Regions from separate parts of the Pseudomonas sp. HP_08 genome, predicted to be linked through region 1. Evidence: predicted binding sites of a transcription regulator. Region 1 holds the regulator's gene; each other region holds the start of a gene.
What was found. Region 1 encodes FliA, which starts transcription of late flagellar genes. Its sites were predicted from a motif close to CTAAAGTTTNNNNNNNNNNNGCCGNTAA; they were not measured.
Positions count from the first base shown of each region.

Region 2: a site for FliA is predicted at 6,737-6,764, ahead of ACYAS9_RS29955 (methyl-accepting chemotaxis protein). Genes of this name have one in related genera too.
Region 3: a site for FliA is predicted at 5,768-5,795, ahead of motA (flagellar motor stator protein MotA). Genes of this name have one in related genera too.

Region 1 is NZ_JBTOQC010000004.1:152,168-161,930, forward strand. It holds gene flhF (flagellar biosynthesis protein FlhF) at 1-1,097, shown strand, start outside; gene fleN (flagellar synthesis regulator FleN) at 1,213-2,049, shown strand; gene fliA (RNA polymerase sigma factor FliA) at 2,046-2,786, shown strand; gene ACYAS9_RS05770 (chemotaxis response regulator CheY) at 3,035-3,409, shown strand; gene ACYAS9_RS05775 (protein phosphatase CheZ) at 3,429-4,214, shown strand; gene ACYAS9_RS05780 (chemotaxis protein CheA) at 4,246-6,555, shown strand; gene ACYAS9_RS05785 (protein-glutamate methylesterase/protein-glutamine glutaminase) at 6,606-7,781, shown strand; gene ACYAS9_RS05790 (flagellar motor protein) at 7,781-8,521, shown strand; gene motD (flagellar motor protein MotD) at 8,527-9,414, shown strand; gene ACYAS9_RS05800 (ParA family protein) at 9,459-9,763, shown strand, end outside.
Region 2 is NZ_JBTOQC010000053.1:193,469-203,231, forward strand. It holds gene ACYAS9_RS29930 (hypothetical protein) at 1-311, opposite strand, end outside; gene ACYAS9_RS29935 (DUF2789 domain-containing protein) at 584-823, shown strand; gene ACYAS9_RS29940 (T6SS phospholipase effector Tle1-like catalytic domain-containing protein) at 881-2,350, opposite strand; gene ACYAS9_RS29945 (methyl-accepting chemotaxis protein) at 2,626-4,236, opposite strand; gene ACYAS9_RS29950 (TraR/DksA family transcriptional regulator) at 4,412-4,816, opposite strand; gene ACYAS9_RS29955 (methyl-accepting chemotaxis protein) at 5,076-6,698, opposite strand; gene ACYAS9_RS29960 (2-hydroxyacid dehydrogenase) at 6,819-7,757, opposite strand; gene ACYAS9_RS29965 (diguanylate cyclase domain-containing protein) at 7,810-9,081, opposite strand; gene ACYAS9_RS29970 (glycerophosphodiester phosphodiesterase) at 9,248-9,763, shown strand, end outside.
Region 3 is NZ_JBTOQC010000052.1:32,544-42,306, reverse strand. It holds gene serB (phosphoserine phosphatase SerB) at 1-251, shown strand, start outside; gene ACYAS9_RS28035 (molecular chaperone) at 248-2,026, opposite strand; gene asd (archaetidylserine decarboxylase) at 2,298-3,167, opposite strand; gene ACYAS9_RS28025 (rhodanese-like domain-containing protein) at 3,217-4,032, opposite strand; gene ACYAS9_RS28020 (HDOD domain-containing protein) at 4,118-5,647, opposite strand; gene motA (flagellar motor stator protein MotA) at 5,864-6,715, shown strand; gene motB (flagellar motor protein MotB) at 6,719-7,732, shown strand; gene rsgA (small ribosomal subunit biogenesis GTPase RsgA) at 7,769-8,800, opposite strand; gene orn (oligoribonuclease) at 8,941-9,474, shown strand; gene ACYAS9_RS27995 (trimeric intracellular cation channel family protein) at 9,592-9,763, shown strand, end outside.

The DNA.
Region 1 (9,763 bases):
AAAATCGCACCGACAACGATGCGAACAACAACCTTCAGCTGTTTTCCGGCTTGCCGCTCAGCGCTGCCGACACGCACATCGAACCGACCCTCGAAGAGCCGCCACGGCCTGCTGCGCCACCGCCTTCATCGGCCAGCAGCGAAGCCGCCATCGGCCAGCGCGTGTTCGAGTCGATGTGCTCGGAGCTCAATGGCCTGCGCGAGCTGCTTGAAGTGCAGCTCGGCTCGCTGGCCTGGAACCAGTTGCAGGGCGCCCGCCCGCAGCAGGCCAACCTGTGGCGCCGTCTGCAGCGCATCGGCCTGTCGGGCCCGCTGTCACGCGACCTGCTGGGCATGATCCCGGACATCGAAGACCCCAAGCAGGCCTGGCGCATGCTGTTGGCGTACCTGGCGCGGATGATCAATGTGCCGGAAATCGAGCCGCTGGAAGAGGGCGGTGTCATCGCCATGGTCGGCCCTGCCGGCATGGGCAAGACCACCACGCTGGCCAAACTGGCCGCGCGTTACGTGCTCAAGTACGGCTCGCAGAACATCGCGCTGGTGAGCATGGACAGTTTTCGTATTGGCGCCCAGGAGCAGCTCAAGACCCTGGGGCGGATTCTCAATGTGCCGGTGACCCACGTCGACCCGGGCCAGTCGCTGGCCCAGGCGCTGGAGCCGTTGATTCGCAAGCGCGTCGTGCTGATCGACACCGCAGGCCTGCAAGCCAGCGACCCGGCACTGCGTCTGCAACTGGAAAGCCTGGCCGGGCGGGGTATTCGCTCGCGCAACTATCTGGTGCTGGGTACTACCAGCCAGAAACAGGTGCTGACCGCGGCCTATCACAGCTACAAACGCTGTGGCCTGGCCGGCTGCATCCTGACCAAACTGGATGAAACCGCAAGCCTTGGCGAAGTGCTGAGCCTTGCGATCGGTCATGAATTGCCAGTGGCTTATCTGACCGATGGGCCACGTATTCCTGATGATCTGCATCTGCCGCGTCGTCACCAGCTGGTGAGCCGTGCGGTCAGTGTGCAGATGCAGGATGAGCCGAGCGAAGAGGCCATGGCGGATATGTTCGCCGACCTGTATCACACCCCCGGCAAGCAAGTGGGGTAAATGATGGAAACGATTGGAAAGTCCCTGCATCTCTGGTCTGCCAGGCATTGTTCGCTCGCGAACGTGCAGCCCGTAATGTGGTTTCGGTCTACGCATGACAAGGTAATGAAATAACATGGGCAGCATGCATCCCGTACAGGTTATCGCCGTGACCGGCGGCAAAGGTGGCGTCGGCAAGACCAACGTGTCAGTGAACCTTTCACTGGCGCTGGCCGAGCTTGGGCGACGTGTCATGTTGCTCGATGCCGACCTGGGCCTTGCCAATGTCGATGTCCTGCTGGGCCTGACCCCCAAGCACACCCTGGCCGATGTCATCGAAGGCCGCTGCGAGCTGCGCGACGTGTTGTTGCAAGGCCCTGGCGGTGTGCGCATCGTGCCGGCTGCCTCAGGCACCCAGAGCATGGTGCATCTGGCGCCTGCCCAGCATGCCGGCCTGATCCAGGCCTTCAGCGAGATCGGCGACAACCTCGACGTGCTGGTGATCGACACCGCCGCCGGCATCGGCGAATCCGTGGTTAGCTTCGTACGCGCAGCGCAAGAAGTGCTGCTGGTGGTGTGCGACGAACCGACGTCGATCACCGACGCCTACGCGCTGATCAAGCTGCTCAATCGCGACTACGGCATGAACCGTTTCCGGGTCCTGGCCAACATGGCCCAGAGCCCGCAGGAAGGACGCAACCTGTTCGCCAAGCTGACCAAGGTCACCGACCGTTTCCTTGACGTGGCTCTACAGTACGTTGGCGCCGTTCCTTATGATGAGTGCGTACGCAAGGCCGTGCAGAAGCAACGTGCCGTCTACGAAGCGTTTCCGCGTTCCAAGTGCGCCCTGGCGTTCAAGGCTATCGCCCAGAAGGTCGATACCTGGCCGCTGCCGGCCAACCCGCGCGGGCACCTTGAGTTCTTCGTCGAACGGCTTGTTCACCAGACCAGCGCAGCGGGACCTGTTCAATGACAGCCAGCGGTTATCAGATGTACAGCAAGGCTTCCAGGAATTCGCAGTACGAACTGATCGAGCGTTACGCTCCATTGGTCAAGCGCATCGCCTACCACCTGTTGGCACGCTTGCCGGCCAGTGTGCAGGTGGAAGATCTGATCCAGGCCGGCATGATCGGCCTGCTGGAAGTGTCGACCAAATACGACTCGAGCAAGGGCGCCAGTTTCGAGACTTACGCCGGTATCCGCATTCGTGGGGCGATGCTCGACGAGGTGCGTAAAGGTGACTGGGCGCCACGTTCGGTACACCGCAATACCCGGATGGTCAGCGACGCAATTCGCAGCATTGAGTCAAAAACCGGTCGCGACGCTAAAGATCACGAGATTGCTGCCGAACTCCAGTTAAGTCTGGATGATTATTACGCTATCTTGAACGACACCTTGGGCAGCCGCCTGTTCAGTTTTGACGACCTCTTGCAGGACGGCGATCATGACGGGCTGCACGAGGATGGCGCCAGCGCTTCGCTGGAGCCGTCGCGGGACCTGGAAGACGAGCGCTTTCAGGCCGCGCTGGCCGATGCCATTGCCAATTTGCCAGAGCGTGAGCGTCTGGTCTTGGCGCTGTATTATGACGAAGAGCTGAACCTCAAGGAGATCGGTGAGGTCCTGGGGGTCAGCGAGTCACGGGTTAGCCAGTTACACAGCCAGTGCGCCGCGCGTTTGCGGGGGCGTTTGGGGGAGTGGCGCGCGCGCTGACAGCGCCCGGACTATCCGGGCGGCTGCAGACCGGCTGTGCAGGGCGTCATGTGTCGAGTAACCAGACAAGGCAGGAGCCTGTCAGCAGACCTTTCGGGGTGGCTGTTTCAGGCGCTTTGGCCGTGTCTATGTGCCCGGGATGTGAAGGCTGCAAACGGTCGAAAATGTGCTGTGCCGGTATTGAGTGAACAGCGGGTCCGGGAGCCGGGCTCGTTCAGGACTGCTTGGAGGTCGAATTGGACAAGAACATGAAAATCCTCATCGTTGATGATTTCTCAACGATGCGGCGGATCATAAAAAACCTGTTGCGTGATCTGGGGTTCACCAACACCTCGGAAGCCGATGATGGCCTTACCGCGCTGCCGATGCTGCAAAGCGGTGGTTTCGATTTTCTGGTTACCGACTGGAACATGCCCGGCATGTCAGGCATCGACCTGCTGCGCCAGGTGCGTCAGGACGAGCGTCTGAAGAACATCCCGGTATTGATGGTGACCGCCGAAGCCAAGCGTGAGCAGATCATCGAGGCTGCCCAGGCCGGTGTTAACGGCTATGTGGTCAAGCCTTTTACCGCCCAGGTACTGCAAGAAAAGATCGAAAAGATCTTCGAGCGCGTCAATAGCTGATGCATGCCGCGAGGGCGCTATGGACAACAATGATTCGCTGGGTGACTTTGAGTCGACCCTGAAAAGACATGCGCATGAACTCGTCGCCAGCCTTGAAAAAGGCAAATTTGGCGATGCGGTGCAATTGATCCATGAGCTCAATCAGACGCGTGACCGCGGCCTGTATCAGGAAGTGGGCAAGCTGACGCGTGAATTGCACAGTGCGATCGTCAATTTCCAGATTGACCCACAAATGCCGCAAGCCGAAGAGGTGTCCCAGATCACGGACGCCACCGAACGCCTGTCGTATGTTGTGCGCCTGACCGAAGGTGCGGCCAACCGCACCATGGACCTGGTGGAACAAAGCACGCCGTTGATGAACAGCCTCAGCGACGATGCCAAGGCGTTGAGTACCGACTGGGGACGCCTGATGCGTCGCGAGATCGGTGCCGAAGAGTTTCGCGGGCTGGCCAAGCGCGTTGAAAGCTTTCTTTCTCGGACAGAGAAGGAAAGCCACAGCGTGGCGACCAACCTCAACGATATCTTGCTCGCTCAGGACTATCAGGATCTGACCGGTCAGGTGATCAAGCGCGTCACGCAATTGGTCACCGAGGTTGAGAGCAATCTGCTCAAGCTGGTGCTGATGGCCAGCCATGTCGATCGCTTTGCCGGCATCGAACATGATCGTGAAGCACTGTTGGCGGAAAATAATCCGAAAAAAAATCTCGCCCAAGGTGAAGGTCCGCAAATTCATGCCGATAAACGGGAAGATGTCGTTTCCGGTCAGGATGATGTGGACGACTTGTTATCGAGCCTCGGCTTCTAGATCTTGACGGTTAATTTTAGGGAGCACCCCCATGAGCTTCGGCGCCGATGAAGAGATCCTTCAGGATTTTCTGGTAGAGGCCGGCGAGATTCTCGAGCAATTGTCCGAACAACTGGTCGAGCTTGAAAGCCGACCGGATGACGCAGACTTGCTCAACGCAATTTTTCGCGGTTTTCACACTGTTAAAGGGGGCGCCGGCTTCCTCCAGCTGCATGAGCTGGTGGAGTGCTGCCACATTGCCGAGAACGTGTTCGACATCCTGCGCAAGGGTGAGCGGCGCGTAGACTCTGAATTGATGGACGTGGTTCTCGAAGCGCTGGACACCGTCAACAGCATGTTCGGCCAGGTGCGTGAGCGTAGCGACGTCACGCCTGCCACCCCTGAACTGCTGGCGGCACTGGCACGTCTTGCCGACCCGCAGGCTGCCGACGAGGCACCCGTGCAAGCGGCGCCTGTGCAAGCGGCAGCTGTCGCACCGGTGGCAGAAGCTGAAGCGCCGGCGCCCGACGATGAAATCACTGACGACGAGTTCGAGCGCCTGCTCGACTCGCTGCACGGTGCCAAGTCCGATGCGGTCGCTGCCTCGGCACCGCCGTCGCCGTCTGCGCCGCAAGCGCAGGTTTCGGCCAGCGATGAAATCACTGACCACGAGTTCGAAGCCCTGCTCGATCAGTTGCATGGCAAGGGTTCGTTCGACGCCAGTATCGCGGGAGCATCGGCAAGCGGTGCGGCGCCAGCGGCTGTTGCGCCGGTCGCGGCGGCAGCACCTGCGGTGGCGTCCGATGAAATCACCGACGACGAATTCGAAGCCCTGCTCGATCAGTTGCACGGCAAGGGCTCGTTCGATGCGGACAAGGCCACGCCTGCCGCTGCGAGCGCTGCGCCTGCAGCGCCTGTCGCCGCGGCGAAGGTCGAAGCACCGGCTGCCTCGGACGAAATCACCGAACACGAATTTGAAAACCTGCTCGACCAGTTGCATGGCAAGGGCAAGTTCGAGCCTGCGGCAGTGGCGGGGGCTGTGTCTGCACCGCCTGCGCCTGCTGCCAAAGCGGCGGCACCGGTCGCCAAGCCGGCTCCAGCGGCGGCCGCACCGGTTGCCAAGCCTGCTGCTGCGCCTGCGCCAGCCCGTGCTGCTGCCGCTGCCGCCCCGGAAAAACCGGCCGCGGTCGAATCCGAGACCACCGTACGGGTCGATACCGCGCGCCTGGACGAGATCATGAACATGGTCGGCGAACTGGTGCTGGTGCGTAACCGTCTGGTGCGCCTGGGGCTCAACAGCGGCAACGAGGCCATGTCCAAGGCGGTGTCCAACCTTGACGTGGTAACGGCCGACCTGCAAACCGCGGTCATGAAGACGCGCATGCAGCCGATCAAGAAGGTCTTCGGTCGCTTCCCGCGACTGGTTCGCGACCTGGCCCGCCAGCTCAAGAAAGAGATCAACCTGGAACTGGTCGGCGAAGAAACCGACCTCGACAAGAACCTCGTCGAGGCCCTGGCCGACCCGTTGGTCCACTTGGTGCGCAACGCGGTGGACCACGGTGTGGAAACCCCCGAAGAGCGCGAAGCTTCCGGCAAGCCACGCGGCGGCCGTGTGGTTCTGTCCGCCGAGCAGGAGGGCGACCACATCCTGTTGTCGATCTCCGACGACGGCAAGGGCATGGACCCTGCGGTATTGCGTGCCATCGCCGTCAAGCGCGGCGTGATGGACAAGGACGCTGCCGACCGCCTGAGCGACACCGACTGCTACAACCTGATCTTCGCCCCGGGGTTCTCGACCAAGACCGAGATTTCCGATGTGTCCGGGCGCGGTGTGGGCATGGATGTGGTCAAGACCAAGATTTCCCAGCTCAACGGCTCGATCAACATCTACTCGACCAAGGGCCAGGGCTCCAAGATCGTCATCAAGGTGCCGCTGACCCTGGCGATCATGCCGACGCTGATGGTCATGCTCGCCGACCAGGCCTTTGCTTTCCCGCTGGTCAACGTCAACGAAATCTTCCACCTGGACCTGTCGACCACCAACGTCGTCGATGGCCAGGAAGTCGTGATCGTGCGCGACAAGGCCTTGCCGCTGTTCTACCTCAAGCGCTGGCTGATCCGCTCGGCCGCTTATGAAGAGCAACGTGAAGGCCATGTGGTGATCCTGACGGTGGGCACTCAGCGCATCGGCTTTGTGGTCGACCAGTTGGTCGGTCAGGAAGAGGTGGTCATCAAGCCGCTGGGCAAGATGCTGCAAGGCACCCCAGGCATGTCGGGCGCCACCATCACCGGTGACGGTCGCATTGCGTTGATTCTCGACGTTCCGAGCATGCTCAAGCGTTACGCCTCGCGGCGGATTTGATTCTGGTGCCGGGGCCGCTTTTGCGGCCCCGGGCGCCTATTGGAGTGTTTATGGCAGTCAAGGTCCTGGTGGTGGATGATTCCGGTTTTTTCCGCCGCCGAGTTACGGAAATCCTGTCTTCGGACCCCCAGATTCAGGTGGTCGGTACCGCCACCAATGGCAAGGAGGCCATTGAACAGGCCCTGGCACTCAAGCCCGATGTGATCACCATGGATTACGAAATGCCGATGATGGATGGCATTACGTCGGTGCGCCACATCATGCAGCGCATTCCTACCCCTGTACTGATGTTCTCCTCACTGACCCACGAAGGCGCGCGAGTGACCCTCGATGCCCTGGATGCCGGTGCGGTCGACTTCCTGCCGAAGAATTTCGAAGACATCTCGCGCAATCCCGACAAGGTTCGCCAACTGCTGTGCGAGAAGATCCAGAGCATCGCGCGCAGCAATCGTCGTTTCAGCGCGTCCTCAAATACACACGCCGCACACACGCCAGCAGCCCCTGCGAGCACCAGCAGCACGACATCGTTCGACACCCCGCGTCGCCCGGCACCGCCGCCACCGCCGGCGGCTGCACGGCCAGCGCCTGTGCGCTCTCCGGCGCCGGCGCCTGCTGCCCACGCGCACCATGCCCCGGAGCATCGTTCGCCAGCGCCGCGTCGTAAATCCTACAAGCTGGTGGCCATCGGCACCTCGACCGGCGGTCCCGTGGCGTTGCAGCGGGTGCTGACGCAATTGCCCGCCAACTTTCCGGCGCCTATCGTTCTGATCCAGCACATGCCGGCCGCTTTCACCAAGGCCTTTGCCGAGCGCCTCGACAAACTGTGCAAGATCAGCGTCAAGGAAGCCGAAGACGGTGACCTGCTGCGTCCGGGCCTGGCCCTGCTGGCCCCTGGCGGCAAACAGATGATGATCGATGGCCGTGGCGCGGTAAAAATCCTGCCCGGCGACGAGCGCCTCAACTACAAGCCGTGCGTGGACATCACCTTCGGTTCGGCGGCCAAGAGCTACGGCGACAAAGTGCTGGCGGTGGTGTTGACCGGCATGGGCGCCGACGGCCGTGAAGGCGCGCGCATGCTCAAGCAGAGCGGCAGCAATGTCTGGGCGCAGGACGAAGCCAGTTGCGTGATCTATGGCATGCCCATGGCCATCGTCAAGGCTGACCTGGCCGATGCCGTCTATAGCCTCGATGACATCGGCCGGCACCTGGTCGAGGCGTGCCTGTAATGGATATCCTGAGTCTTATCGGCCTGATCCTGGCGCTGATAGCCATTATCGGCGGCAACTTTCTCGAAGGCGGTCATGCCGGTGCCTTGCTCAACGGCCCGGCGGCGCTGATCGTGCTGGGCGGCACGCTGGCCGCCTCGCTGATCCAGTCGCCGATGAGCGCGTTCAAGCGCGCCATGCAGATTTTTCCGTGGATCCTGTTTCCGCCGCGCATCGACCTGTCCGGCGGCATCGACCGGATCATCGGCTGGAGCCTGACCGCACGCAAGGAAGGCCTGCTGGGGCTTGAGTCGATTGCCGATATCGAGCCGGATGCGTATGCGCGCAAGGGCCTGCAATTGCTGGTCGACGGTGCCGAGCCCGAGACCATTCGCAGCATCCTGGAAGTGGATTTCATCACCCAGGAAACCCGTGATATCCAGGCCGCCAAGGTCTTTGAAGGCATGGGCGGCTATGCACCGACCATCGGCATCATCGGTGCGGTCATGGGCCTGATCCATGTCATGGGCAATCTGGCCGATCCCAGCCAGTTGGGCAGCGGTATTGCCGTGGCATTTGTCGCCACTATCTATGGCGTGGCCAGCGCCAACCTGTTTCTGCTGCCGGTCGCCAACAAGCTCAAGGCCATTGCCCTGCGTCAATCGCGCTACCGGGAAATGCTCCTGGAAGGCCTGCTGTCGATTGCCGAAGGCGAGAACCCGCGCTCCATCGAACTCAAGCTGCAAGGCTTCATGGAGTAGCCGTCATGGCCCGTCGTCGCCCTCGCGAAGAACATGAAAATCATGAACGCTGGCTGGTGTCCTACGCCGACTTCATTACCTTGTTGTTCGCCTTTTTCGTCGTGATGTATTCGATCTCGTCGCTCAATGAGGGCAAGTACAAGATTCTGTCCCAGGCATTGGTCGGGGTGTTCAACGACGCCGAACGGACCATGCAGCCGATTCCGATCGGCGAGCAGCGGCCGCAGACGGTCAAGCCTGCCCAGCCGTTGCTCAAGGACAGCGAAGAAACCGATGCCGGCATTGGCCAGAACAGTGTCGACCCGCTGAAAACCATCGCCGATGAAGTGCGCGCAGGTTTCGGCGATCTGATCAGTTCGGACCAGATGACGGTGCGCGGCAACGAGCTGTGGATCGAGATCGAACTCAACTCCAGCCTGTTGTTCGGCAGCGGTGACGCCATGCCCAGCAACCGTGCATTCGGCATCATCGACAGGGTCGCCACCATCGTCAAACGCTTCGATAACCCGATCCATGTCGAAGGCTTTACCGACGATCAGCCGATCAATACCGCGCAGTTCCCCACCAACTGGGAATTGTCGTCGTCGCGCGCTTCGAGCATCGTGCGCCTGCTGGCCATGTACGGCGTCAATCCGGCGCGCATGGCGTCGGTTGGCTACGCCGAGTTTCAGCCCATCGCCCCCAATTCAACGCCTCAGGGCCGTGCTGAAAACCGCCGCGTGGTGCTGGTGATTTCACGCAATCTGGATGTGCGTCGCAGCCTGACCAGCAGTGGTTCGGCCAATGCCCAGCCAGACGCGGCATTGCGTCGTGCTGGCACACAAACTGCACCGGCACCGGCAAGACCGCCGTCAGGCAACAATGCTGTCAATTCTCCGTCACCTGCTCGCTAGACGATCGCCGGTATGGAAGTTGCCGTGCGCAAGGAAATAACCGAATGAGAGTCTGGGCAGTCGCCAATCAGAAAGGTGGGGTCGGCAAGACCACCACGACCATTGCCCTGGCCGGGTTGCTGGCCGACTCGGGCAAGCGCGTGGTCGTGGTCGATCTGGACCCGCATGGTTCGATGACCAGCTATTTCGGGCACAACCCTGACGAGCTGGAACACAGCGCGTTCGACCTGTTCCTGCACAAGGGCGCGGTGCCGCAGGACTTGCCCGGCCAGTTACTGCTGCCGACCAGTGACAAACGTATTTTTCTGATGCCTTCAAGCACCGCACTGGCGACGCTGGAGCGCCAGTC
Region 2 (9,763 bases), on a different contig from region 1:
TCGGGCACCTCGACAAAGGCGTATTCGCCCAGGCCGTAAATAGTCACTTTGATGTCGCGAAAACGCAGCTCGAACTTGCCGCCTTCGCGGCTGGGCAGCACGGCTGCGCGAAAATGATCACCGACCTTGAGTTCAAGACGCGGCTTGTCGTCGACGACCAGATTGCTTTCGGTATCGATCTCCGCCATATAGACGCCATCGGGCGATTGTTCAGCGATGTAGACGAAGCGCGATTGAAATTGCTTTACCAACTTTGCACGAAGATCACCGAGCACGAATAAAGCGTGCGTATCCAGGTTACTTACAGCCAAAGTACAAACCCTCACCAAATGAAAATGGACCGGCTGGATCAAATCCAGCGGTCAACGATATTGTTATCACTCCTGATGCGCGACGGCTGAAACTCCTGATTAAGGCGCGAGGCCGGCGGCGATTCTACCGACTCCGTGAAGCAATGACATCCTGCGCCTGTATGCAGTTCATAGCAATTGGCTACCTGGCGACCGACCGGCACATCAATCGAACTCCGGCACGCGCCTGCGCTCCGATACTGGACAGCCACTGCATCACCTGAGGAGATCACATGGAACCGGGAACCCATAACCTGAAAGACCTGTTTGACCAACTGGGCCTTGAGTCGGATGAGGCGAGCATTGATGAGTTTATTGCCAACCATCAATTGCCTAACGAAATCAAACTGATCGACGCGGAGTTCTGGACGCCGCCGCAGGCGAAATTTCTTCAGGAAGAACTGCGTTTTGACGCCGAATGGGCGCCAGTCGTCGACGAACTGAACGAACGCCTGCACGAGCACCCCGCGTAATGACGCCATGGCCGGCACCGCATGGCGATGCCGGCCCTATTGCCCTGAACCCACGGATCAATGCGGATAACCCGCTTGCGCCACATTGGGATGCACCGCCCGGCCGCCAGGCTGCGGCGCATGCACGAACAAGCCCTTGCCCAGGTTGCCGAGCGTACCGATGATCGGGTTCCAGTGCGCCGAATGATGGATATAGTGCCAGCGCAACAGGCGCTCCTGCTCCGGCGTCAAGGCAGCCGCATCACCTCGGGCCTGCGCCAGCAGCCGCCGGGTAATGTCTGCCAGCTCAGGTTCAGCCATGGCCTCGATCGGCAATAACGGCACGCCCTCATCACACGCCAGCGCATGCATGATGCGCAGATAGACCTGCGACAGCTGACCCGACACCGGTCGGCGCAGGCAAACCGCCGCCATCACCAGCCGGCTGCCAAACGCCCCCGCATAACCGGTGCGCGAAATCTGCGAACACTGCACGCCCAGCCAGGCCTCAGGGTCCAGCGGGTCTATCCACTCATCGCGGGCCATGGCCTGCAGTTCATCCGCGGCCTGTTGCCAGGCCGGGCTGTCCTCCAATGCCACTTCACGCCCGATCACACTGGTGCCCGGCCGGGTGATCAGCACCTCTTCGAGCATGTTCTCAGGGTAACCGCCACCAATGTCCGAATGCGCCCCTGGCAGCACAATCTCGCGCGGCCAACCCGGCGCAACGCTGTTGAGGGCAAAGTTGCGCCGGGATTCGTCGCGCGCCACCAGGTGCAGTACCTGCTGGGCACAACCGGGCGGCAGGTACAGGTTGAGCCGACGATTGTTGGCATCGCGCAGGTTGCCCAGGTCGCGCAGGCTGCCAATGGCCGCCACCGTATCGAACAGACCGACGACCTTGACCCTGACACTGCCGTGCCGCCAGGAAAAATCCGGGCTCAAGGCCAGAGTGCGGCTGGCCAGCAGCGGTTGCAGATCGCCCTTGGCCTGCTTGAGCACTTCATTGACCAGGTGCCGGGCAGAAGCCGCACCGCGACTGAAACCGAACACATCCAGCTCCAGCGCCTCGATGACGCAATGGGGGTTATCCACGGCAAATGCTTCCAGCCCGGCACCGAGCTTTACAAGCGCCTGCTCGACCCTGGCCAGCACGCCGGTATTGCCGCGCCCGAAACTAAGCCCCGGCCACAGGGAATCGCGGCCACCGGAATGAGTGCCCACGCCACTGACATACACTGGCCAGCTCACACGCCATCCACCGTTGGAGGCGCAAGCGGTTTTCTGTTGCTCATAGAGCTCGAACAACCAGGCGATATTACTTAAATCATTGCTGTAACTGCTGTCGGTACGGACATGTCGCCCGGCGCATTCGCGGCTGTGATCAATCTCGCCACTGGCCATCAGCGCCCGGCATTCGTTGCCGATCCGGGTATTGATGCGGTTATTGCCAGTGCCGTCGAAAAACAGGCCGACCCGTACGGTGACCCGTTTTTGCAAGGTGTGCGGGGCCTCTGAGCCGCCGCGGGTACTTACTTTCTTATTCATCGCATATCCATCCTTAGATGCTGTGGACTCCAGACTTTTTTCAAGCGCGTCAGGGGCGCTTAAAAGCAGCTTGCTCAGCTGGAGACCACAGTCAATAGGCGATGGATATTTCAGACATTTCCCACACGACGGGGACTATTATATAAATCTCCTCCTTGAATTTTATAAGCGCGTATAACACTGGTTAATCAAGGTCTTATAGAGACTTCAAGTAACGCTGGATAAACCTTATATACATGGTCTTGTAGTCCCAACTGCTTATGGCCATCAGCGCCTTATGCCTGCTCAGGTCGATAACCCAGGCGCAGACCGCCCCAATGCCGGCCCTTGACCATCACCGGGACCGACAGGTCGTGCATCAATTCGCCCGTATCGCGGGTGTAGGTCTGTAGCAGTACGGGCTGCTGATGGCTGCCACAACGGATGCCGGTGCGGTCGTCGAACTTGCGCTTGCTGCGGTTGTGAGCGGTGTCCAGCACAGGGTCGCCGGTCAACGGCTGGCTGAAAGCGTTGTTATGCGTCGGCACATAGCCCTGCTGGGTGCAGGCAATGGCAAACACCAGGCCTTCATGGCGCTTGAGCAGCGGCTCCTGAATCTCGGGCAGAACCTGATCGGTGTAGCGATCAAAACGGGTATGGAAGCGCGGCGGCACGGTCGCGGCAATCGGCTGGTAATGACGGTCGAACAAATCGTCGAGGCTGACCCGGCCCTGCTCGATATCGGCCTCGAAGCGCGCACCGATCTGCCGCGCGCCTTCGCGGGCCAGGTCGTAGATGCGCTGGTGGTAATCGTCCAGCCCCACTTCGGCCAGGCGCTGGCTGATGGTTTCGGCCTGGCCTTCCATCTGCACGGCGGCCTGGGCCAGGTGCCGGGTCTGCTGGTCGCTGACCGCCAGGTCACTGCGCATCTGCTCCACCGCCACAAACAGGCTGGCCAGTTGTTGCTGATTGATCTGTGCGCCCTGGGCGATCTCGCCGACCTGGCTTTCGACGCCGGCAGCCAGCCGGGCGATCTGTTCAAGATGAGTGCCGGTGTCTTCAACCTGTTGCACGCCGCTGTTGAGGTCGTCGGTGAGCGAACGGATCTGCTCGACCACCTGGCCGGTGCGCTGCTGGATATCGGCCACCATCTGCCCCACTTCATCGGTAGCGGTGGCGGTGCGCCTGGCCAGACCGCGCACCTCATCGGCAACCACCGCAAAGCCACGCCCGTGCTCACCGGCCCGCGCCGCTTCGATGGCGGCATTGAGCGCCAGCAGGTTGGTCTGGCTGGCAATCGACTGAATGACCTGGGCCACGCGCTGAATCTCTTCGCTGCGCTGGCTCAAGGCTTCGATGACCTGACGGCTGTCGACCGCGTTCTTGCTCAGGCGGTGCATGCGCTCGATCGACTCGATCAGCACGCTGCGCCCGGCCTCGCTGCTGTGCCGCGCCTGACTGGCGGCGGCCAGCGCCTGCTGGCTCAACTGGGCGGTCTGCTGCTCGGTGGCGATCATCACTTCGGCATTGCCGACCACTTGCTCGGCAGCCTGAAGTTGTGACTCGACCCTGGCCGATAATTGACGCACTGAATACGCGACGCTGGCGGCTGACAGGGCGTTATGGCTGGTGGTGAACGACAAGTCGCGGGTCAAACGCGACATGTCGCCACTGCCAGGCTCGACGTGCGCCAGCACAGGCTTGCGCGTCGCCAGACGCGGCCACCAGATCAGCGCCAGCGCCAGTGGCACCGCCAGCCAGATCGCCAGCCCCGCCAAGGACACGGCGGCCAGCAACAGGCCAATGCCCAGGCTTTGGCCGAGCGCTATCCAATACAAAGACGGTAAACCTGAGGCCTGCGCGCCGGACATTGCCAGCTTCCCTGCAGACGATACGCTGTCGGTCATGATCCCTAACCCCTGCTGATTTTTTTGTTATCAGGGGCATTTAACGCCAGCTGGCAGCTATTTGCTATCAGCCATTGGCCGTATGAAGGTATTGCCCGCAGGCAAATTCCGGGCACAACAAAACCGGGAGGCAATTACTTGCCTCCCGGTCGGGTAACGCACACCGCCTTGAGAATCAGACCTGGCGCTGGTGCCGGTCGATCTGCTCGTGGCGCTCTTGCGCTTCGATGCAGTAGCGGGTGGTCGGGCTGATCAGCAGGCGCTTCAGGCCAATGGGCTCGCCGCTGTCGTCGCACCAGCCAAAGCTGTCATCGGTAATGCGTGTCAGGGCCATTTCCAGCTGGGGCAGCATGCGCTGGTCGCGGTCGATGGAGTTCACCAGCCAGTGACGCTCTTCTTCGACCGAAGCTGCATCGGCAGGGTCCGCCGGGGTGTCCAGGCTCTCGATAGCGATACGGCTCTTCTCGATGCGCTCGTGGATTTCGACTTTCATGGACTGCAACAGCTTGACGAAGAAAGCTTGCTGCTCGGCGTTCATGTAGTCATCGGCCGGCATGGCCAGCAACTGTTCCTTTGTCATTGATTTCTCTAATAAAAAACGTGCATTTAGCCGGTAAGGAGAGTGCTTGCCGCGGGCGTTTCAAGCGCCCTGACTGTCAGGCGCTGCCGCGCACTCCATTCACGAGGGGCGGCAGTCTAAGGCCGCCTTGAAGACACGGCAACCCACCGGGCGCCTGAATATCGAACAATTGTGGGAAAAGCCCAGAAAAAAAAGGGTCTTTTGCCGTGGGTTAACCAGGCGCAGGCGTCAGACCCGATTGTTGAAGCGCGGTTCCCGCTTACAAATGAAAACGTCCCAGCATGTCCTGCAAGGCGCCCACCGTGCCACGCAAGGCATTGACCGAGCGGCCGGTTTCAGTCGAGGCCTCGGAGGTCCTGACCGACAGATCGCGAATATTGACCAGATTGCGGTCGATTTCACGCGCCACCTGGGCCTGCTCTTCAGCGGCGCTGGCAATGACCAGGTTGCGCTCGTGAATGGCGACGATGGCCAGGTTGATTTCTTCCAGCGCCTGCCCGGTGGCTTGCGCGCTTTGCAACGTGTCGTCAACCTGGCGCGTACCGCCCTGCATGGCCTGCACGGCCTGTTGCGTGCCGTTCTGGATGGTGGAAACCATCTGCTCGATTTCCAGGGTCGAGGTCTGGGTACGCCCGGCCAGTGCGCGCACCTCATCGGCAACCACCGCAAAGCCGCGCCCGGCATCTCCGGCTCGCGCCGCTTCGATGGCAGCGTTGAGCGCCAGCAGGTTGGTCTGCTCGGCAATCGCACGGATCACATCCAGCACCTTGCCGATCTTCTGCGACTCCAGCGCCAGTTCGCCAATGTTGGCAGACGCTTGCTGCATGCCCTGGCCCAGCGTACGAATCGTCGACAAGGTGTGCTGCACCTGCCGATTGCCGCGCTCGGCAATGCGCTGCGAATCATCGGAAACCTGCGAGGTCGACACCGCATTGCTGGCCACCTCTTCCACGGCGGCGGTCATTTCGTTGACCGCCGTGGCGGCCTGTTCGATCTCATCGTGCTGCTGCGCGGTCTCGCTCAGGCTGCGCTGGGTAATCTGCCCGACATCGTTGCTCGACTGGCCCAGTTGCACGGCGGTCTGGTTGATCAGCCCCAAGGCTTCGCGCAGGTTGTGCTGCATGCGCGCCAGCGCCTCGATCAGTTGCGCCGGCTCGTCCTTGCCTTGCGCCTGCAAGCGATGAGTGAGATCGCCGTCGGCCACCGCGCGGGCCAGATCGATGGCCTCGCGCAGCGGCCTGACGATGCTGCGGATCAAGCCCCAGGCCAGCACGCAGGTCAGCACCAGCGCCAGACCGAGCACCAGCATCGACCACAGCCGGGTACTTTCATAACGCTCGGTGGCTTGAGTGTTGGACGCTGCGCTTTCTTCGATATTGATCCGCAGCAGCTCGGAAAACAGCTCGCCGGTCTTGTTCGAGGCATCCTGAATGCCGCCGTTGAGCAAGCTGCGCATCTCGTCCAGGCGGTTCTGGCTCGACAGGTTGCGGTACTCGTCGAGCAGGCGCCGGTAGTTGCCCAGCGTGGTCAGCATCTCGTCGAAGGCGGGCTTGCCCTGCCCGGTCACGACCTTCTGGTAATTCTGCATCGAGGTGTCCAGTTGCCCGATCAACACCTCAAGGCGTGCCAGCGTCGGGGTCAGCACCGCAGGCTCGCGATTGAGCATCATGCGCAGGGTAATCACTCGAATACCCAGCTGGTTGTCGCGGATCTGCGCCAGAGAGCGGCTGCCGGCCAGGGTGACCTCTTCGGTATGCACCAGCGCACTGCGGATGCTTGAGGCGTTGTGCATGCCGAACAGGCCGAGAAACACGACCAGGGCAGCGATAAGACCGAAACTCAGGCACGCCCGGGTAGCGATGCTCATTTGATTGAGGCGCATGGCAGATCCTTGTGAAGCACAGAGGGAAGATGCCTTTATTATCGGGAGCGACTGGCCGGGCTTTAACAGACGATGACTGTATAAGGGCGGTTTTGTGCGAACACCGCCCAGTACTGCAATTTAACGGGACGACACCGGCGTCAATACCGGCAAGCCTGCGAAAAACGCCAGCAGGTTGTCGGCCACCAGGCGCACCGAGTCATGCGAGGCCTCAGGTGAAAGCCCGGCGACATGCGGGGTCAGCACCACGTTGTCGAGGCACTTGAAGGCATCGGGCACATTCGGCTCGTCGTCGAAGACATCCAGCGCCGCGCCGGCAATGCTGCGCGTTTGCAAGGCCTCGAGCAGCGCTGCGGTGTCGACCACGCTGGCACGGGCGATATTCACCACATAACCCTGCGGGCCCAGAGCCTTGAGCACTGGCGCGTCGACCAGATGGTGGGTAGCGGCGCCGCCCGGCGTGGCCAACAGCAGGAAGTCAGCAGCCTCGGCCAGTTCCAGCACCGAGGCGTACCAGTCGTATTCGGTGTCCTGACGCGGGCGACGATTGTGGTAAGCGACCCGAATATCGAAGGCGGCGGCGCGGCGGGCAATCGCCAGGCCTACCGCACCCAGGCCGACGATGCCCAGGCGCTTGCCGGCCAGCGACGGACACATTGCCTTGCGCCACTCGCTGCGACGCACCGAGGCATCGGCCTGCGGGATATCACGCACCACGGCCAGCAACAGCGCCAGGGCATGATCGGCCACGGTCGGCGCATTGACCCCGGCGCCATTGGTGACCTGAATGCCCCGCGCTTCGGCTGCCGGCACATCGACCTTTTCATAGCCGGCACCGCTGACGCAGATGATCCGCAGCTTTGGCAAGGCGTCCATTTCTTCGGCAAAAAACCCAAGCGGCCCGCGAGTGACCACCGCCTCGATTTCATCGGCATGCCGGGCAATGGCTTCGGCGCGCAGGGCGGCGGTCGGTGCGCGCAGTAAACGAAACCCGCTGTCCTCCAGAATCGGCAGGTATTCGTTGAGGTTTTCGACCAGCACCAGCACCGTCGTTGTCATGGGGAGTTGTCCTTATGCCCTGAAAAAACGCCGACAATAACACTGATGCCGATCAGCCCTGGCGTTTGGCGCGATACATCGCCTGATCGGCATGGCGGAACAACTGCGCAAGATCGGTCGCATCTTGCGGGTAGCGGGCAATGCCGATGCTCGAAGAAATACTCCAGCGGCGCCCTTCCAGTTGCATCGGCACACGCAAGGCATTGTGAATGGTCTGCGCCACGCGCACGGCATCGGTATCGGCCTGCACCCGCTCCAGCAGCACCACGAACTCGTCGCCGCCGATGCGCGCCACGGTGTCGCTGCTGCGCACGCAGGCTTTCAGACGCCGGGCGACCTCTTGCAGCAGCGCATCGCCAGCCGCATGGCCGAGGGTGTCATTGACCTGCTTGAATTTATCCAGGTCCAGGTACAACACCGCCAGCCGGTCGTCATGGCGCTGGGCATGTTCGACCGCGCCTTGCAGGCGCTCCTGCAGCAGCATGCGGTTGGCAAGCCCGGTGAGCTGGTCGTAGCGGGCCATCAACTGCAGCCGCTCATGCAACTGATTGCGCTCGATCGCCGCCGCGACCTGACCGGAGACGAACTGCAGCAGCGCTTGGTCCTGCACGCTGTAGGCCGGGCTCTCTGGCGTGCCCTTGATCATCAATGCGCCGATGATGCCGCCGGCAGTCTGCAATGGAACGCCCAGCCAGGCGGGCGTCTTATCGTCGGTCAACGCCGATGGCTGGCCGCTGTGCGCGATCTCCAGGGCCAGCGTGCGGGCGCTGGCCGGGTCGTCCTGATCATCGACGTGGTAGGCGAACGTCAACGACTCGTGGCTTTGCCCGTACAGGGAAATCGACAGGTTGCGTGCCGGCAGCAAATCGCCCAGCACTTGATGGATGCGCACGAACAGACCCGGCAGGTCGTCACCGCCATTGGCCGCCTCGGAAATCTGCAACAGCCCCAGGCGCAGGTGATCGGCGCGCTTGAGTTCGGTGACGTCACGGGCCACGGCGATGCGCAAGTGATCGACCTCCGACCAGCGCGCGGACCACATGATGTGCACCACCTGACCGTTCTTGTGCAGGTAGCGGTTCTCGAAGTGCAACTTGGGCTGGCCGTCCATGATTTCCCGCGCGGCCGCCAGCGTGCGCTGGCGATCATCGGGGTGGACCAGATGCAACATTTGAGTACCGATCAATTCTTGTGCGGCGTAACCGAAAATGCGCTCGCACGCGGCGCTGACATAGACAAAACGCCCTTCTGTGTCGACCACGCAGATCGCGTCCATGAGCATATCGACGAAACCTTCCAGAGCCCTGCAAGCGTTGTTTTCCATCGGACACACCTGGGAAAGTGAAACGTTCACACGCTGGACTCATTTGCCACACAGACTGACCGGGCACATTAGCGCCGGATCATGGGTCTACTATTGCATGCATTAAAGGCCTCAGGCCATCACTGCCTGCCGGATGGCGTCTTTTACCTCGCAAGGAACCTCGACTATGCACGGATTTGTAGCGCGCAGCTTTCCATTGGCCAGGCACCTGCTGGCACCGCTCATGGCCGGCCTGATGCTGGCCGCCAGTTCGGTCAGTGCCAGTGAGCCGGCCGGCAAAGCCTTGAGTGAAAAAGCCGGCATCCCGTGGCCTGCGGTCATCGCCCATCGCGGCGCATCGTTCGATGCCCCCGAAGAAACCGTGCCGGCCTATACCCTGGCGCGCGACCTGGGCGCGGACTATCTGGAGCTGGACCTGCAACGCACGCAGGATGGCGTGCTGATCGCCCTGCACGACGACAACCTGCGACGTACCACCAACGTCGCCGAGGTGTTTGCCGCCCGCGCCGATGAGCCGGTCAACCGCTTTACCCTGGCCGAGCTGAAACAACTCGATGCCGGCAGCTGGTTCAACAAGGCGTACCCGGAGCGTGCCCGCAACGCTTACGCGGGGCTGAAGATCCTGACCCTGGATGAGGTGATCGACATTGCCGAAGGCGGCGCGAACAAGCCCGGGCTGTAC
Region 3 (9,763 bases), on a different contig from region 1:
CGATCGTCGATGCCCAGCGCAAGGCCGATTTGCTGCGCGAGCTGGCGCACAAGGAAGGCCTGAGCCTGGAGCAGACCATCGCCGTGGGCGACGGCGCCAACGATCTGCCGATGCTGGCGATTGCCGGTTTAGGTGTGGCATTCCGTGCCAAGCCACTGGTCAAGCAATCGGCCAAACAGGCGATTTCAACCCTGGGGCTGGACGGCATCCTCTACCTGCTGGGCTTTCGCGACCGCGAGGGCCGTCATTAAAGCGTGCCCCACAACGATTCGAATTCTTCGCCGGCCCGGGCCTTGTCCTGGCCGGCGGCTTTCGGCGCTTCGAACACCTGATATTCGTACTGGTTGTAACTGGCGCTGGCGATGTGGCGGCCTTTCAGGGCAGCGCGTTTTTCGTCGCCATTGACGTTCATCATCACCTTGCTGCCCTCCTTGAAGGGCAGTCGCGGCGCCAGCACGGTGGGCGGTTTCTCCATCGGGCGTATCTCGGGCAGCATCAGGCTGCGCAGGTACTGGCTGTTCTGCACCTCACCAATCAACTGCATGCCGCAGGGCTGGGCGAACGGCGCGATCAGTTCGATGCCCATTTGCGTGCCGCCGCTGCGCACCTGGCGAATCCAGCGCACGATGGCAACGCTCCAGCCTTGTCCGCTTTCATCCTGCAAACCGATCACCTCGCCAGCCTGCAATTGGCTGGGGACCTCTTTTTGCCAGGCCAGGCAATAGCCGCCGGGGCTGTGGTTGACGATATTCAATTCATAGGTCGGGAAGTCTTGCTGGGCATTGCTGGCGTCGGCATCGACCTCGGCGTTCGGGTATTCGATCTGCTCGAAGGGCAGCAAGGACGATGACGTGTTGCCGCGCTGGGTATCGAACGCCTGCGACCACGGGTCGTCGTTGTCGTTGGCGACCTTGAGGCTGAAGTCTGCTGCCTTGATCACCGCCGGCAATTGCAGTTGCTCGCTGAACGATTTGCGCCCGCCCAGATAGTAGTGCAGGGCGCTCATGCCCAGGCACAGCTTGAGAGTGCCTTGGCCCGGGGTGCGTTGAAAGGTCCGTTCGGCCACATCGCCCCAGGCGACCGCCAGGTGCTGCAACAGGTCGGTGCTGACGCCGGGCGGCACCGTCAGCCGGGCTTGTGCGCGTTGTTCGATCGGCAGTTCCAGGTATTGATGGATCGCACTGGCCAGCTCCAGCGGGTTGATGCCGAGCAGGCGCGGCAGCAGCTCTTCGCCAAACAGCGTGCGGTAGCGTGCCGGCTTGTCGGCGCCAGGGTCCAGGGCAAACAGGCTGCCTTCTTCATGGCTGTCCTGCAGGCGTACCAGGCTGCTCCAGGCTTCCAGCGCCTCGGCCAGCTTGCCGATATTGAGCTGGCGCATCTGGTTGCAGCGCGCATTGCCCATCATCAGGGCGATGATGTAGGTCTGCTCGACACTCAGGCTGCGCATGTGCAGCGCCTGAGGATCAGGCACTTGCGTGGTGTGCAGCCGGTACTGGCGAGCGATCTGATAAATCTGGTGCAGTTCAAGCCACAGGCCGTCCTGCACCGGGCAGTACAGCTGGCTGGCGCGCACCAGCGGCCCGTTGAGGCAGTGCAAGGCACGTTGCAGCGCAGTGGTCAGCAGGCTGGCGCGTTCGCGGGTGTATTTTGGCACCACGCGATGGATGATCAGTTTGTAACCGGTGGCCAGATGGTTTTGCAGGGCCTGGCACAGGTTGGCAACCTTGCGCGGGCGCTCATCCAGAACGATGGACTGATTGAGAAAGTGGCGTTCCAGGTGCTTGCAGACGAAATACACTTCCGGGCGCAGCAACTCCAGCAGTTGCAGGCGGTTTTCGCTGGGGGTGAGTAACAGATTGAGCTCTGTAAGACCTTGATACAATTGCCGGGCCATTTCGCCCAGATTCGCTTTGGGCAGGGTCGAGATCCAGCGTTTCAAATCGCGCGGGTTGGCTTCACAGAAGGTCAGGCTCGACTGTGTCGGTGCTGGAACACGCAACAACAAAGGAAAGCTCAAGTTACTCATGCGACAGTCAAACTCCTTTGTGTTACTGACCCGAACGGTGGCATTCAGCTGTTTATCCGCGTTGCCGCCTTGAGTCAGGCAGCGTGCGAATACCCATTAAATACAGAGTGTCCTACAACACCGAGGGGTCGACTGTAACAGCATCGACCTGACATCGCAGCTAAATCTGGCTTATGGCCATAACCATAACGGGTAACAAACCGGACACTTGATCCGGGTCAGGTGACCGGCCAGAAAAGGTTCCAGGAACCGTCCTGACCGGCCCGGTAAATCAAACTGCCGTTGTATGGGCCAGTGCCTGACCCATGCTGACCGCTGATCCGGCCGCCAGGTTTTCAGCCCATTTCACCTGCTCGGGGCCGAACAGCACGATGACGGTGGAGCCCAGTTTGAAGCGGCCCATCTCGGCGCCTTTTTCCAGATGGATCGGCGCGCGGGCGGCTTCGTCGTAGCGCACGGTTTTCAGCGTGCGCTTGGGTGGCGTGACCAAGCCGGCCCAGACGGTTTCGACCGAGGCGACGATCATTGCGCCCACCAGCACCATGGCCATCGGGCCGCGTTCGGTATCGAAAATGCAGACCACGCGCTCGTTGCGGGCAAACAGCTCCGGCACGTTTTCGGCCGTGGTCTGGTTGACCGAGAAGATGCGGCCGGGCACATAGACCATTTCACGCAGGGTGCCGGCCAGTGGCATGTGCACGCGGTGGTAGTCCTTGGGCGACAGGTACACGGTGGCAAACTCGCCGCCCATGAACGGTGCCGACAGGGCCGGATCGCCGCCCAACAGTTCCAGCACGCTGAAGCTGTGACCTTTGGCCTGGAAAATACGGCCTTGTTCGATCGGGCCCAGCTGGCTGATGGCGCCGTCGGCAGGGCTCAGAATCGCGCCGGGTGTGGTGTCCAGCGGGCGGGCGCCAGGCTTCAGGGCGCGGGTGAAGAAGGCATTGAAGTGTTCATAGCCGTGTACGTCTTCGACCTGGGCCTGGGACATGTCGACCTGATAGCGACGGGCGAACCAGGCGGTGAAGGCGTTCTTGAACCAGGTAACGCGGCACTCGGCGATGCAGCCGGCCAGGCGCGACAGCAAATGATGCGGCAGCAGGTACTGACTCAGGATAAACAGACGCTCTTTCATGAATATTCCTAACACTTGATGGAGGCCTGCACGCACCGGACGGCAGGCTGCAGGTTTATTGTTCGACAGGGGTGTCGGGGTGATTGCCCCATTCGCTCCACGAGCCGGCATAAGCCTTGACCCGCGGGTAGCCCAGCGCCTTGGCGGCCAGATAGGTAAAGCCGGAGCGGCGATGGCTCTGGCAGTGGGTGATCACTTCCTTGTCCGGGGTAATCCCCAGGTCTTCCAGCACCTGGCGCAGGTCATGGCGAATGCGCAACTGGCGCGCCTTGTCCATGCCGGCGGTCCATTCGAAATTGACCGCGCCGGGCACATGCCCGCCTTTGGCCGACAGCACCTTTGCCCCGGAAAACTCTTCCGGCGCGCGGGCGTCCCAGATCGCCAGGTCGTCGGCGCCCAGGCGGCTTTGCAGGTATTCGCGGGTGGCGGTGGGTTGCTCGTGCAGTTCCAGGCTCACAGGCGTGATGCCTGGCGCCGGAGTGTCGGTGGACAAGGCCAGGCCGTCTTCGGCCCATGCCAGAACACCGCCGTTGAGGTAGTGGTAGCGGCTGTGGCCGATAACGTCGAGCAGCCAGATAAAGCGCCCGGACCAGCCGCCGCCTTCGTCGTCGTAGACCACGTAGACCGCATCGCTGCGATGGCCCAGTTCGCCGAACAGGCGCTCCAGGTCGGTCTGGCTCGGGGCAAGTCCAGGGGCCGGTGGCTGACCCAGCTGGGTGCGCTTGGGCTCGATGAAGCGCGCACCGGGAATATGTCCTGCGTCATAGCGGGCCTGATTGGTCAGGTCCACGAGAATCAGTTCCGGCGCCGTCAGGCGTGCCTGCAGGTCGCTGGGTTCGATGACCAGCGGCAAGTCGTTGAACACGGACATTTCCAGCCTCCCTTGATGAGCAAAGGCGCAAATTGTAGCCCAGGCGAGCGCTGAAAAGTGTCGTTGCGTCGATAACCCTGCCGCGTCAGGACTTGACCTGGACGAAATTGACCAATGCCCGCTCGATGCACTGCGAGGTTTTGGCAAACGCCTGCACGGTGATCTCCGACAGCGGACTGCCGCCCTGATCGGCGACGGCCAGCATCAGCACCTTGCCATTGCAGCTGAGCGAGCGGATCAACAGGTGCTGGCCCTTGAACAGAACCTTGAACACCGGCGGCAACAGCGCGGCGAACTGCGCATGGTTCGCGGGGGTCAGGCGCAATTGCGTCGGTTGTCCAAGCAGGCGCGCCAGCACCTTGCTGTCCTTGAGCGGGAACTGCAAGGAAGCGTTGTCGGTGCTCATGCCGGCCAGTTGGTGTACACGCAACAGGCTGGCGGTCTTGTCGGGCATCAGCAGCATGACCCGCTGCATGCCACAGGCCACCAGTGCATCGCGGGCCAGCGTGGTCAGGTGCATGGCGTTATTGAACGGGCTGGGCTCGACCAGAAGCTCTGCGCACAGCGTGCGCCAGCGTTGCAAGGCATCGGCGGAGGGCGGCGGTGCCGGTTCGTGATTATTGGTGATGCGCCTGAAATCCCAGGGCCACAGCAGGGATTCGGCCGGGTGCCACAAATCCTTGCTCGCATGCTGGCGCGCGCTGCTGCTGGCGTTCTGGTGAACCTGTTGCTGGACATCCTCCAGTGGTTGCTGCAAATACAGGCTGCTGAGCAGTTCCCAGCGCAGGCAGTGCGGGCTGTTCCAGGCCTGCTGCGCGGCCAGTGCCAGGCCGTTGCCCATCAACACCGTATTGGCCGGCTGGTTGAACCAGCGTTGCAGGGCCGGGTCGGCGTCCATGTTGCGCTGTTGCTGCAGCGGGTCGTGGTTCTCGCGGGCGATGCGCAGGGCCTTGACCCACTCGCGGCGTTCCTTGATCAGGACGGTGTAGCCGCGGGTCACCCACAGCGGCAGGCGCCAGGTTTCGGCCAGGGCCAGGCACAGGTCCAGCAGATTGATACCGAACAGTTCCTGTTCGACGTTGCGGCTTGATTCGCCCTTGTGGATAACCCGCAGCTCCCATTCTTCGAGCAGCTTGGGATGTGCCAGCGCCATCGGCCACAGCGGTGCGAGAAACAACAGGCTGCCCAGATGGATGTCTTGCCACAGGCGCGCCAGGCGGCTGGCGAACAGGCCGCTGGCCTGCTGGGTCGCGTGCTGGCTGATGAGGATCAGTTGCCGATAAGCCTTGGGAATTTCATCGGCCGGCTTGGCCGGCAAGCGATTGAGCAGCACCTCGGTGCGCGCCAGTCCCAGACGATTGAGCGCCACTTCCAGGCTCTCGGCCTGCTCGGTCAGGCCATGGGCATGTTGATTGGCTTCGCGCAGGACGCTGAGCACCAGTGCCGGGCTTTCCTGCATCATGTCGGCAATCTCGCGCAGCGAACGACGGCTGTCGTTCAGTGCCGAACGCACATGCGCATGGTTGTGCTGCGGGATCGGCAGCGCAAGGCCATCCAGTTGCTTGACCCAGGCATCGAGCGTTCGTGGGCGAGGGAAGTGTGGCGTTGTCGGCATACGGGTTGGCCTGTGCGGCTAAGAGTCTGTCAGTGATGGGTTACGCTTATTCAGACCTTGCAATGTCATGTATTGTTACACCCTGCGTCGATGGCGAAACAGGTTTTTCACGCGAGCAGGCTACAGTCTGGCTCAGTGACGCCGATAAGTAGAACAACAGTTTCACCGTTGCACCGCACATATCCCTGAATCCGACTGAACAAGTATTTTTTACCTATGGCTAAAATCATCGGCATTATTGTCGTTTTCGCGAGCGTTCTCAGCGGATACGTGCTGTCTCACGGTCAGATCATGGCGTTGTTCCAGCCGTTTGAAGTCCTGATCATCGGGGGCGCGGCACTGGGTGCCTTCTTGCAGGCCAACCCGGGTCATATGACCATGCATGTGTTTAAAAAGTCGCTGAAGATGTTCAGTACGCGCTTTACCCATGCCTATTACCTTGAAGTGCTGGGGCTGATCTACGAGATCCTCAACAAGAGTCGCCGCGAAGGCATGATGGCCATCGAAGGTGACATTGAAGAGCCGGCGTCCAGCCCGATCTTTGCCAAATACCCAGGTGTTCTCAAAGATGACCGCATGACGGCCTACATCTGCGATTACCTGCGCATCATGTCCTCCGGCAACATGGCCCCGCACGAGCTTGAAGGCCTGTTCGACATGGAATTGCTGAGCATGAAGGAAGAGCTCGAGCATCCTTCCCATGCAGTGACCGGGATCGCCGACGGCATGCCCGGCTTCGGTATCGTCGCGGCGGTACTCGGTATCGTGGTGACCATGGCCTCGCTGGGTTCCGGCGACAAGGCCGCGATCGGTCAGCACGTGGGTGCGGCGCTGGTCGGTACCTTCTTCGGTATTCTGGCGGCCTACGGCTTCTTCGGCCCGCTGGCCACTTCCCTGGCACACGATGCCAAGGAAGAAATGAACGTCTACGAATGCATCAAGGCGTCGCTGGTGGCCTCTGCTTCCGGCATGCCGCCTTCACTGGCCGTCGAGTTCGGCCGCAAGGTTCTGTACCCGGCACATCGCCCCAGCTTCAGCGAGCTGGAACAAGCTGTACGCGGTCGTTAAGCCATGGAAAATAATCAGCCGATAATCGTCAAGCGGGTCAAGCGCTTCGGTGGTGGACACCACGGCGGCGCCTGGAAAATCGCCTTTGCCGACTTTGCGACGGCGATGATGGCGTTCTTCCTGGTGCTGTGGCTGATGTCGGCCGCCACCCCGGAAGAGCTGGTGGCGATTGCCGGCTATTTCAAGGACCCGGTCGGCTTCAGCGACAGTGGCTCGCCGTACGTGATTGACCTGGGCGGCTCGCCGGAAATGGCCCCGGACCGCTCGCTGAACCCCGAGATCAAAAGTACCCCAAGCCCGGACACCGTGCCGATCGAGTCCGACGACGCCGAGGCCAAGGCCGATCAGGTCGAGAAAGAGCGTCTTGAGATGCTCCTGCAAGAACTGCAGAACAAGGTCGAACAAAGCCCGCAACTGCAGAAATTCAAGGACCAGATCCTGCTTGAAATTACCCAGGACGGCTTGCGTATCCAGATTGTGGATGCCGACAACCGGCCGATGTTCGACTCCGGCAGTGCGCGGCTCAAGCCGTATTTCGAAGACATCCTGCTGGCCCTGGCCGACACCATCAAGGATGTGCCGAACAAGATCAGCGTCAGTGGTCACACCGATGCCAAGCCTTTTGTCGGCAGTGGCGAATTCGGCAACTGGGAGCTGTCGTCCAACCGTGCCAACGCTGCACGTCGGGCGCTGGTGGCGGGCAGCTATCCGGAAGCGCAAGTGGCGCGGGTGGTGGGTTATGCCTCTTCGGCCTTGTATGACCGTAATCAGCCGCAGAACCCGATCAACCGCCGCATCGACATCGTGGTGCTGACCAAAAAGGCCCAGCAGCTTATCGACGGCGATCAGGGAACCGGTACCGCGCCTGCAGGTACGCCGGCTGCGCCTGCAACACCGGCGCCGCCGGGTGCCTCGAACGCTGCGCCGGTCGACCCGCAGGCCGGCGCCCAGCCGCATGAGGTTCGCCAGCGGCTGAACCTGTTCGAGCAGGGCAACGCACGGGCACCGGGTCAATAACGGTTGTAAAGGACCGGCCGGGCGCCGGTCCTGCGATCAATATTCTTCTTGCGGCAGGCTGGCCAGAATCGAACGGTAGCTGTGCATCCGCTGCGCTGAAATACGACCCTCTTCCAGTCCCTTGAGCAGCGCACAGCCCGGCTCGCGATCATGCTTGCAATCGCGAAAGCGGCAGGTGCCGATCAGGTTGTTGAACTCGATGAAACCCGCTTCGACATCGTGACGGCTGACATGCACCAGGCCGAATTCGCGGATGCCCGGTGAGTCGATCAGCTCGCCGCCATTAGGGAAATGGAACAGGCGTGCGGTGGTCGTGGTGTGCGTGCCTTGCCCGGAAAACTCCGACAGCGGCCCGACCCGGGTGCCGACTTCCGGCAGCAGGCTGTTGACCAGCGAAGATTTACCCACACCGGACTGGCCGACAAATACGCTGACCTGCCCGTTCAGGCGCTCTTCGAGTTGCTGCATGCCGTCGCCTTGATGGGCGGACACTTCCAGCACCGGATAGCCCAGGCCGCGATACACCGACAGCAGCTCGTTGAGGAAGACCGAGTTCTGCTCGTTGATCAGGTCGGCCTTGTTGAGCAGCAGCAGCGGATGAATGCCGGCATGCTCGGCGGCCACCAGATAGCGGTCGATCAGGTTGGCGTGCGGCTCGGGCATCGGCGCGAAGACAATCACGATCAGGTCGACGTTGGCCGCCACCGGCTTGAGCTGGCCGCGTGAATCGGGCCGGCACAGCTCGGTGCTGCGCGGCAATTGCGCAACGATGACGCCGATGCCCTGGTTGCCGGCTCGCCACACCACCTGGTCGCCGGTGACCAGCGCCGGCAGGTTGGCGCGCAGGTGGCAGCGGTAGGTCTGACCCTGTTGCTCGCCTTCCTGCGCTTCGACTTCGACCTGAACGCCGAAGTGGGCAATCACCAGGCCGACCTGTTCAGGGCCCAGATCGCCCCCTTCGAGGATTTCGACCGCCTGGGATTCCCGTTTGGCGGCGCGAGCGGCGCGCTCGCCCTGGATCTTTTCGATGCGCCAGTTCTGGCGGCGATTGAGTTGGCGTTTGGCCATGGATACTTCCGATGTGTGAGGCCCGAACCGCGCCGTGTGGCTGCGTTCGGCCCGCAAAAATGAACAGCTTGGGATGCAAGGGGCCGATACTAGCACGCCGGGCTAGGCTAAACTGCGCGCCTACGCTGAGGAGCCCAAACATGCAGAGCAAGAGCAACCTGATCTGGATCGACCTGGAAATGACCGGTCTCGATCCCGACCATGACGTCATCATCGAGATGGCCACCATCATTACCGACAGCGAGCTCAACACCCTGGCCGAAGGCCCGGTGATCGCCATCCACCAGAGCGATGAAATCCTCGCCGGCATGGATGAATGGAACACTCGCCAGCACGGCGGTTCCGGTCTGACCCAGCGGGTGCGCGAGAGCACGATCAGTAACGACCAGGCCGAAGCCCTGACCCTGGACTTCATCAAGCAATGGGTGCCGGAGCGCAGTTCGCCGATCTGCGGCAACAGCATCTGCCAGGACCGCCGCTTTCTGTACCGGCACATGAAAGGCCTGGAAAACTACTTCCACTACCGCAATCTGGATGTCTCGACGCTCAAGGAACTGGCCGCGCGCTGGTCGCCGGAGCTCAAGTTCAAGAAAGGCAGCACCCACCTGGCACTGGACGACATTCGCGAATCCATCGCCGAGCTGCGTTTCTATCGCGAACACTTCATCAAGTAGCCGCCGGGTTTACAGAGGCGAACGGGTTCACAGGTGCAGCGAATAAACATCGCTGCACCCTTTCAGTGCGCCGGGCGGCTGGGTAGACTGCGCGGCTTTGTCGCCGGGACTGCCGCCATGTTGTTGATGCTTTATCTGATTGCCATCACTGCCGAGGCCATGACCGGCGCACTGTCTGCCGGGCGTCGCGGCATGGACTGGTTCGGCGTGGTGCTGATTGCCTGTGTCACCGCGCTGGGTGGCGGCTCGGTGCGCGACGTGCTGATCGGCCATTACCCGCTGACCTGGG